3 regions of the Pantoea sp. SGAir0418 genome follow, and region 2 is predicted to be linked to each of the others. Evidence: predicted binding sites of a transcription regulator. Region 2 holds the regulator's gene; each other region holds the start of a gene.
The links. The regulator PurR, encoded in region 2, represses purine synthesis genes. The targets are predictions, from matches to a motif close to CANGCAAACGTTTGCNTG.

Region 1 (3,277 bases), 1.1 Mb from region 2:
CACGATCAGCTTCGCGCCAACCACGATCTCACCCTTCTGCACGTGATCGGCGCGGATGTTACCAATGCCGCCGGCCAGCATGATCGGCTTGTGATAGCCGCGCAGCTCAACGCCATTGTGGCTGTTGACCTGCTCTTCATAAGTACGGAAATAGCCGTTCAGCGCCGGGCGACCAAATTCGTTGTTAAACGCGGCGCCGCCTAACGGGCCTTCGGTCATGATATCCAGCGCGGTAACAATGCGATCCGGCTTGCCGAAATCCTCTTCCCACGGCTGTTCAAAGCCGGGAATACGCAGGTTGGAAACCGAGAAGCCGACCAGACCCGCTTTCGGCTTCGCGCCGCGTCCGGTGGCACCTTCGTCACGGATTTCCCCGCCGGAACCGGTGGCGGCACCTGGCCATGGCGAAATGGCCGTCGGGTGGTTGTGGGTTTCCACCTTCATCAGGATATGCGCGGCTTCCTGGTGGAACTCGTATTCGCCCTGCTGCGCATCCGCGTAGAAACGCCCGACCTCGGAGCCTTCCATCACCGCGGCATTGTCTTTATATGCCGACAGGACGTGTTCCGGATGCTGCTCAAAGGTGTTTTTAATCATTTTAAACAGCGACTTCGGCTGTTTTTCGCCGTCGATAATCCAGTCGGCGTTAAAAATCTTGTGACGACAGTGCTCGGAGTTCGCCTGAGCGAACATATAGAGCTCGATATCGTTCGGATTGCGGCCCAGTCTGGTGAAGGCATCGAGCAGGTAATCAATTTCGTCATCGGCCAGCGCCAGGCCGAGCGTGCGGTTAGCCTGCTCCAGCGCCTCGCGCCCTCCGCCCAGCACGTCTACGCTTTTCAGCGGCTGCGGCTCATGATGCGCGAACAGCTGTTCTGCCGCGCTGAGCTCCGTGAACACGGTTTCCATCATGCGGTCGTGCAGCAGGCTGGCCAGCTGCTGCCACTGCGCGTCAGTCAGCTGCGGTGCCTGTACATAGAAGGCCAGACCGCGCTCCAGGCGCAATACCTGTGGCAGGTCGCAGTTGTGGGCGATATCGGTGGCTTTCGATGACCAGGGAGAAATGGTGCCGGGACGCGGCGTCACCAGCAACAGACGCCCTTGTGGCACATGTTCGGCGAGAGAAGGACCGTATTTCAGCAGACGCTGCAGGCGGGCTTGCTGTTCCGCGCTGAGCGGTGCGCTGACATCGGCGAAATGGACGTACTCGGCGTAAATATCACTCACCGGCAGATGAGCGTCCTGAAAGCGGGTCAGCAGTTTGTTTACACGAAATGCCGACAGAGCGGGCGAACCACGCAGAATTTCCATCATTAAAGATCTCTCGTCTTCGAAGCGCCGGGCGACGCTTCATGGGGCGCAACAGGGAAAACGGGCGGTATTATAGAGAAATGGCACGGGTTACGAAACCGTTTGCGCAGAAAAACTGAGCCTCAGGATTTGCCTGAATTTTGCGCAAATCTTGCTATATAAGTTGCCCTGTTGCGCTTTGTTGCGCAAAATGCCCCTCGCTCTGGGAGTGCAAAACAACATAAATACTGCCTTTAAAAGACAGAGGCCTGTGAGCCATTACGAGACAACTATTTGAAACGCCTGAAATTAAATTATCTGTTTATCGGTCTGATCACCGTGCTGCTTGCGCTGGCGCTGTGGCCGTCCATCCCCTGGTACGGGGGCGGAAAAGACGCGTTATCACAGATCAAATCGCGGGGAGTGTTGCGCATCAGTACCGTCAACTCGCCGCTGACTTACTACACCATCAATAACGCACCAGCCGGCATGGACTACGAGCTGGCGAAGCGTTTCGCCGATTATCTTGGCGTGAAGCTGGAAGTCACGGTGCGGCCCAACCTCGGCGACCTGTTTGACGATCTCGACGACGGCAAAGCCGACCTGCTGGCCGCCGGGCTGATCTACAACAGCGAGCGCCTCAGCCGTTATCAGAGTGGCCCGAGCTACTATTCCGTGTCGCAGCAGCTGGTGTATCGCATCGACAAGCCGCGGCCCAAAAACCTTGGTGATCTGAAAGGCCGGCTGATTGTGCAGTCCGGTTCAGCCTATCTGTCAACGTTACGTTCCGCCAAAGCGGACAGCTACCCCGATCTCGACTGGGCCATTTCCACCGATATGGGCCAGAAAGCGCTGCTGGAAGCGGTTGCCGACGGCAAGCTTGACTATACCGTGGGGGATTCGGTGACCATCGGCCTGCTGCAGCGCATCCATCCACAGCTGGCGGTGGCGTTTGATATTACCGATGAAGAGCCGGTGACCTGGTATCTGCCGCGTAACGATGACGATAGCCTGAACGCCGCCATGCTCGACTTCTACAGTCAGATGGGGGAAGAAGGCACCATGGCGCGGCTGGAAGAGAAGTATCTCGGCCACGTCGGCACCTTTGATTATGTCGATACCCGCACCTTCCTGCGCGCAATTGATAACACGCTGCCGGATATCAAGCCGCTGTTTGAGAAGTACGCGTCCAGTATCGACTGGCGCCTGCTGGCGGCGATTTCCTACCAAGAGTCGCACTGGAATCCGCAGGCGACCTCGCCCACCGGCGTGCGTGGCATGATGATGCTTACGCGCAATACCGCTGACAGCCTCGACGTGAACGATCGTCTCGATCCGGAACAGAGCATTCGCGGTGGCAGCGAATACCTGCGGCGCATGATGGAAAAAGTGCCGGAGACCATTCCGGAAGATGAACGCATCTGGTTTGCGCTGGCGGCCTATAACATGGGCTACGCACATATGCTGGATGCACGCCGGCTGACGCTTAAACAGGGCGGCAATCCGGACAGCTGGGCCGACGTTAAGCTGCGCCTGCCGATGCTGAGCCAGAAGCGCTATTACGCGCAGACCACTTACGGCTATGCGCGCGGCCACGAAGCTTATAACTACGTTGAGAACATCCGTAAGTATCAGATCAGCCTGGTAGGCTATCTGCAGGAGCAGGAGAAACGGCTGGCGCAGCAGTCGGCGCTGGAAGCGGAACTCGGTGCCGGTTATCCGGCTGTCGAACCGAAGATTGCGATGAACTAATCGGCGCGCAGCGCCTGCCGCTGCGCACGTTTCTGTTCCCGGCGCATGCGGAAAAAGTCGCTCAGCAGCGTGGCGCACTCCTCGGCCAGCACGCCATGCGCAATCTCAATCTGATGATTCATGCCCGGATGGCCGATCACATCCAGCAGCGAACCGGCGGCGCCAGTTTTCTCATCCTTCGCGCCATAGACCAGACGGGTAATCCGGCTGTGCACCATGGCACCCGCACACATCA
Region 2 (3,277 bases):
TATCAAAAAAATGCTGGCCACGCGCCGTCAATGTCAGCAGCTGGCTAACGGCTGGCGCGGTCAGCTCAGCATCGCGGTAGATTGCATCGTCAAACCGCAGCGTACCCGCCAGCTGGTAAAGGATTTTTACCGCCATTTCCCCGATATGGAGCTGATCATCAGCTACGAAGTATTTAACGGCGTGTGGGACGCGCTGGCTGATGGTCGTGTCGATGTGGCGATTGGCGCCACCCAGGCCATTCCGGTCGGCGGCCGCTTCGCCTTTCAGGATATGGGCGCGCTCAACTGGCGCTGCGTGGTGAGTCCGCAGCATGCGCTGGCCCACAGTCCGCAGCTGGATGACGAAACCCTGCGCGCCTGGCCGTCGCTGGTGCTGGAAGATACGTCGCGCGCGCTGCCGCGCCGCATGACGTGGACGCTGGATAACCAGCGGCGGCTGGTGGTGCCGGAGTGGGAAACCGGGCTGGATTGCCTGCAGGCCGGATTGTGCGTGGGCATGGTGCCGGGCCACCTGGCGCGCCCGCTGCTGGACAGCGGCGCGCTGGTGGAGCTGGCGTTGCCGCAGCCGTTTCCGGACAGCCCGTGTTGCGTCAGTTGGTCTGAGCAGCGCGCGTCACCGGCGCTGGCGTGGTTACTGGAATATCTGGGCGATGCGGAGACGCTGAACCACGAGTGGCTCAGCGAGAAGGCGGCTTAACGGCGGTAATCGCGGAACGGGCCATCGGCCACGGAGCGGCGCTCAATCAGCGTGGGCTGCACTTCAATGGTCTGCGGCTCTTCGCGTTTGCTGGTGATGCGGTCCAGCAGCATCTCCAGTGCCTTTTCCCCCAGCTGCGCTTTCGGCTGGTGCACGGTTGTCAGCGCCGGGGTGAAGTAGCGCGCGTTGCGCACATTGTCATAGCCAATTACCGAAATATCCTGCGGCACGCGCAGTCCCATCTCGTCGGCCGCGCAAATCGCGCCCATCGCCATGATATCGCCGCCGCAGAACACCGCCGTCGGGCGCTGTTTCTGGTTCAGGATCTGCTGCATTGCCTGATAACCTGACTCCGGTTCGAAGTCACCCTGCACAATCCACTCGGGACGGACGCTGATGCCCGCTTCCTGCATCGCCTGCAGAAAACCCGCATGACGGCCACCACCGGTGTTGCGCTCCATCTGGCCGGGGATGGCACCGATGTCGCGATGGCCGCGCTCAATCAGGTAACGCCCGGCGAGGTAACCGCCGTGGAACGCATTGTCCTGCACGGTATCGGTAAAGTCCCCGCGCGATTCGCCCCAGTCCATGACCACCATCGGGATATTGCGGTTCTCTTCCAGCATCTGCAGCAGATCGTCGGGATATTCGGAGCACATGACCAGCAGGCCATCGACGCGCTTTTGCGCCATCATCGAAAGATAAGCGCGCTGTTTTTGCAGATCGTTATGCGCGTTGCCGAGAATCAGCGTGTAACCACGCTCAAAGCAGTGATTCTCCACGGCTTCAATAATTTCGGCGAAGTAGGGCGCTTCGCTGGAGGTCGCCAGCAGGCCCAGCGTCTTGGTGTGATTCACCTTCAGGCTGCGGGCCACCGCGCTCGGTGAGTAGTGCAGCGCTTTAATCGCTTCCCATACGGCGTTACGCGTCTCTTCCGCGACAAAACGCGTTTTGTTGATGACATGCGAAACCGTGGTGGTTGAGACCCCGGCGCGTTTCGCCACATCTTTAATGGTTGCCATGAAAATGGTACTCCTGGGCTTATCGCAACTTACTGATAAGTATATTGTTAAACGTTTGCGTCTGCTAATGGTTTTGCGCCCTGAATATCAGGGCTAATCTGCTTAATCGGGCAGGGAAACATCCTTCAGCAGGCTGTCAATGCAGCATGCGCTAAATCTGTTGCGCAACGAAAGGCGGCGATTCTAGCAAGCCGGGGCGGATAACACGAGATTTTTGCCCATCACTGTGCGAAAATTATTTAACCATGCAAACTGTGTGACTAAGGAGTTGTGATGAGTACCGATTTAAAACTGGCATTGACCACCACCGCCGCTGCTCTGCTGATGATTATTGCCTTTAGCTTTACCGCCATTCTGCATTAATAAAAAAGCCGGTGCTGCTGAACAGCCACCGGCTTTTTTGTTGCGCAACGCTGAGGTTAGCGCACGGTTTTCGGCGTCATCATACGGCGCGCGCCAACGTAATGCTTCTGCCAGTAATCCTCGCCCAGCGCGCTAATCTGAATGTCCTTACCGGTGCGCGGAGACTGAATGAATTTACCATTGCCCAGATAAACCCCGACATGGTCGGCGGTGCCGCGGTTGTTGATGCGGAAGAACACCAGATCGCCTTTCTCCAGCATCTCGCGCTTGATCGGCGCGGCGTCGCGCAGGTGATACATCTCATTAGCGGTACGGGGAAATTTAAACTTCACCAGATCTTTGTAGGCGTACCACACTAAACCACTGCAGTCGAAACCGGTGTGCGGTGAGGTGCCTCCCCACTGATACGGTTTACCCAGCTGGCCCATCAGTTTCGTCATCGCGGTTTCACGTGCTTTTTGATAGCGCAGGCGGTGGGCCTTGCTCATTTTAATGCCGCTCAGCTGCTGCACTTCATCATCAACGGCAACGTCACGCGATTTTTTCGCCAGCCGCTGATGACCATATTTTTTCGCACTGAGCTTAAGTGAGGATTTGCGCTGCGTGGTGTGCTGAAGTACCGTTTCGCTTTTCTGCTGTTTTTTCAGCCTGAACTTCTGTACTGACGTCAGGCGTGACTTTTTGCTGGTGGTTTTCACCGGGCGTCGTTTGCGACGCTCATCTTCACGCGCGTTCTTTTTCTCCGCTTTCTGCAAACTGGCATTAACCGGCGCATGCGGAGAAGCCGCCGCCACATTAAAGAACAGTTGGGCAAAAGCCAGTATGAAAAGCGTAATCAGTAAACGCATAGTCCGGTTACAGGTTAAGCCGTCGGCAGGAAGCCAGACCGCGGTAAAGTTAGAAAAATCTGATCGACGATCAGCACCGGGGCAATTCTAATCCACTTTTTTTGCAAAAGGTAAGGTCTTTTTCCATTAATCTGTCACGGTACTGAAAGTGGGGCAAAAATGAGCGATTTCAGCTGTTTAACCCAGCGGAATTATTGCTAATTATTAATTGATTAATGCTTATTAATGATATGAAAATGTTATTCGTGGCGCGCGAACTTAACAAACATGGCGATATGCGCCGGCTAAGGCAAAATCCCGTTTTCAGTCGCGGGGCGAAGTCGCTACAATAAACAAACACGAAGTGA
Region 3 (3,277 bases), 1.8 Mb from region 2:
CCGAGCACCAGCCCGTCACGCTTACGGTCTTCCGAGATATAGACGATGCCGTTGGCCAGGCCGTCCTGCGGCGAGCGGGTGACAATCTCGCGGCCGTTAAGCGTCACTTTGCCGTGCGTACGCGGCAGCGCGCCGTACAGCACCTTCATTAATTCGGTGCGGCCCGCGCCCATCAGACCGGAGATGCCCAGAATCTCGCCCTTACGCAGGGTAAAGCTGACATCTTCTACGCCCGGTCCGCTAACGTGCTCGACCCGCAGCCGCACCTCGCCCGGTGTCTGATCGAGATGCGGATACTGATCCTCAAGCTTGCGGCCAACCATCATTTCGATCAGGCTCTCTTCGCTGAGATCGCCCACCGCGCGCTCGGCAATAAACTGACCGTCGCGGAACACGGTGACGTCATCGCAAATCTCAAAGATCTCTTTCATGCGGTGGGAGATATAAACAATGCCGCAGCCCTGCGCTTTCAGCTCATTGATGACGCGGAACAGCGACAGGGTTTCGGTATCGGTCAGCGCATCGGTCGGTTCATCCATAATGATGACCTGCGACTCGAAGCTGAGTACTTTGGCAATCTCTACCATTTGCTGGTCGCCAATCGACAGATCGCCCACCAGCTTGTGGCTGCTGAAGCGCAGATTGAGGCGCTTTAACAGCGCATCCGCCGCGGCATACATCTGTTTCCAGTCGATGCGGCCAAAGCGGTTAACGAATTCACGGCCGAGGAAAATATTTTCCGCAACGGTCAGCTGCGGGATCAGGTTCAGTTCCTGATGGATGATGCCGATGCCGGCTTCCTGAGACGCTTTCGGCCCGGAGAACGTCACTTCTTTTCCCAGCCAGTGCAGCGAACCGGCGTCCATACTGTAGATGCCGGTCAGCACCTTCATCATGGTGGATTTGCCCGCGCCGTTCTCTCCCACTAACGCCATCACGCGCCCGGGATAGACCGCCAGCGACGCGCCGTTGAGCGCCTTCACGCCGGGAAATGATTTTTCAATTCCCCTGAGTTGCAATAACGGTTGCATAGCGGCCTCAGAAAGTGACGCCCGCGCTCAGGATGACATTCGCATACGGAGAGCACTCTCCGCTGCGAATGACCGCCTGACTGCGCTGAGTGTGTTGTTTGAACTGTTCATGGCTGGTGTAACGAACGCTAATCACATTCCCCTGGTGCTGTTGCAAGGCTTCGAGCACGGCGATCAGCTGGCTGTGGAGTTGCGGATTGTGTTGTTGGATCTCCTCCGCTATCAGGGCGCTCTCAACCTGCATCTCCTGCGTGATGACCTCCACAACTTGTAAAAAATCGGGCGTACCGGGCGTCAGCGCCAGATCGATGCGCTGTGGACCGGCCGGGATCGGCAAGCCCGCATCGGCAATCGTCAGCGTATCGGTATGCCCGAGGCGGGCAATCACATGAGAGACTTCAGCGTTTAACAGGCGACCTTTTTTCATTTATTCCACTCCACAGCGAAACGTTTCGCTGTCTGGCAGTGTATTAAATGTACATGGCAACTCAATGACGGCATCACGGAAATGTGATCGCCATCGAAACGTTTCGCCTGGGCCGGGGAAAATTTGAGTTTGGCGGGATGGCGGAGCCCGCGACGTGGCTCCGCAGGGGAGGTTAGGGCAGTTTACGCACCTGTTTAACGTCCAGTTCAATCGAATTGAAATCCTTATCCAGTTCGCCGGTCAGCTCGACCTGATCCTTCGGCGTAATGGTCTGGCCGTTCCAGCGTTTGTGGTCGATCTCCACTTTCATGCTGCCGCTGCTGTCGCGGAACAGATAATCTTCATCGCCGATCTGCTTATCAAGCTGGCCGCGCACGGTGATCCAGCTGTCATCCTTCATCTCTTCGGCCTGTTTTACCGTCACCACACTGCTGTTATCGGCCTTAAAACCGCCGGCTTTAGCCTGAGCGGCTGGCGCGTTAGGGTCGACAAAGCCACCCTGCTGGGCGGCTAACACCGGGGTTGCTGCCAGGGCGATAATGGCGAACAGCGCTGCACTCTTTTTCATTTTTCACCTCATTTCCATGTCTGTGCGGATTACGGGAGCTATTTCACCACAGGGTTCTTAACAGGATCTTAAGGGAAAAAAAGAGGGGAAAAATAAGCCAAAACGGGCGAATGACGCTGTACAAGCGCGCATCTGCTTCGTATAAACCCCCAGATAACCGGGAGAAACGCATGCGCATTTTATTAATTGAAGACGATACGCTGATTGGCGATGGCCTGAAGGTCGGCCTGACCAAACTGGGTTTCAGCGTCGACTGGTTTGTCAGCGGCGAAGCCGGATTTCAGGCGCTCAACGCGGCACCGTGGGATGCCGTGGTGCTGGACCTGTCGCTGCCGGAGCGCGACGGGCTGGACATCCTGCGTCAGTGGCGTGAGCAGGGCGCGGATGTCCCGGTGCTGATCCTCACTGCACGCGATGCGCTGGACCAGCGCGTGCAGGGCCTGCAACTCGGTGCCGACGACTATCTGTGTAAGCCGTTTGCGCTGACGGAGGTGGCCGCACGTCTGCAGGCGCTGATTCGTCGCCGTCACGGTCAGCTGCAGCCGGAGCTGCGTCACGGCAGGGTGGTGATGGCTCCCGGCAGCCACAGCGTGACGTTTGATGGCGAACCGCTCAGCCTGAAAAGCCGTGAGCTGGCGCTGCTGGAGCTGTTCCTGCGCAATCCCGGTCGCGTACTGACGCGCGCACAGCTGGAGGAGAAACTGTACAACTGGGACGACGACGTCTCCAGTAACGCGGTCGAAGTGCACATCCACCATCTGCGTAAAAAGCTCGGCAGTCAGTTCATCCGCACCGTGCACGGTATTGGCTACACGCTGGGAGCGGCAGAATGAGTCTGTTCCTGCGACTGGCCATTGGCTTTCTGCTGTTAATTATTCTGTGTGGAGCCAGCGCCACCTTTAGCGCATGGCAGCAGACGCGCGACACCGTTAATGAGCTGTTTGATACCCAGCAGATGCTGTTCGCCAAACGCCTGCTGGCGCTGGATGCCAGTCGCCTGCAGGCCGCCTCGCTGCCAAAAACCAAAGCGATTCTGCGCCACCATCGCGGCGATCAGGATGACGACGCGCTGGCCTTTGCGCTGTTCAGCGCCGACGGCAAACCGCTGCTGAACGACGGCGAAAACGGCCGCGATTTGCAGTTTACAGCGGATCGTGACGGCTTCCACGATGGTCGCCTGCGCGGCGATGACGATCGCTGGCGGCTGCTGTGGCTGACGTCAGCCGATAAGCAGTGGCGCGTGGTGGTCGG

Region 1: a site for PurR is predicted at 1,403-1,420, ahead of purL (phosphoribosylformylglycinamidine synthase). Genes of this name have one in related genera too.
Region 3: a site for PurR is predicted at 1,472-1,489, ahead of rbsD (D-ribose pyranase). Genes of this name have one in related genera too.

The regions. Positions count from the first base shown of each region.
Region 1 covers NZ_CP027911.1:1,117,838-1,121,114, reverse strand. Annotated here, with positions in the region: gene purL (phosphoribosylformylglycinamidine synthase) at 1-1,314, opposite strand, end outside; gene mltF (membrane-bound lytic murein transglycosylase MltF) at 1,585-3,042, shown strand; gene tadA (tRNA adenosine(34) deaminase TadA) at 3,039-3,277, opposite strand, start outside.
Region 2 covers NZ_CP027911.1:2,250,597-2,253,873, reverse strand. Annotated here, with positions in the region: gene punR (DNA-binding transcriptional activator PunR) at 1-697, shown strand, start outside; gene purR (HTH-type transcriptional repressor PurR) at 694-1,719, opposite strand; gene C1N84_RS10350 (cytochrome bd-I oxidase subunit CydH) at 1,993-2,082, shown strand; gene C1N84_RS10345 (C40 family peptidase) at 2,139-2,930, opposite strand.
Region 3 covers NZ_CP027911.1:4,046,726-4,050,002, forward strand. Annotated here, with positions in the region: gene rbsA (ribose ABC transporter ATP-binding protein RbsA) at 1-1,031, opposite strand, end outside; gene rbsD (D-ribose pyranase) at 1,039-1,458, opposite strand; gene C1N84_RS18855 (YgiW/YdeI family stress tolerance OB fold protein) at 1,631-2,026, opposite strand; gene qseB (quorum sensing response regulator transcription factor QseB) at 2,197-2,859, shown strand; gene qseC (quorum sensing histidine kinase QseC) at 2,856-3,277, shown strand, end outside.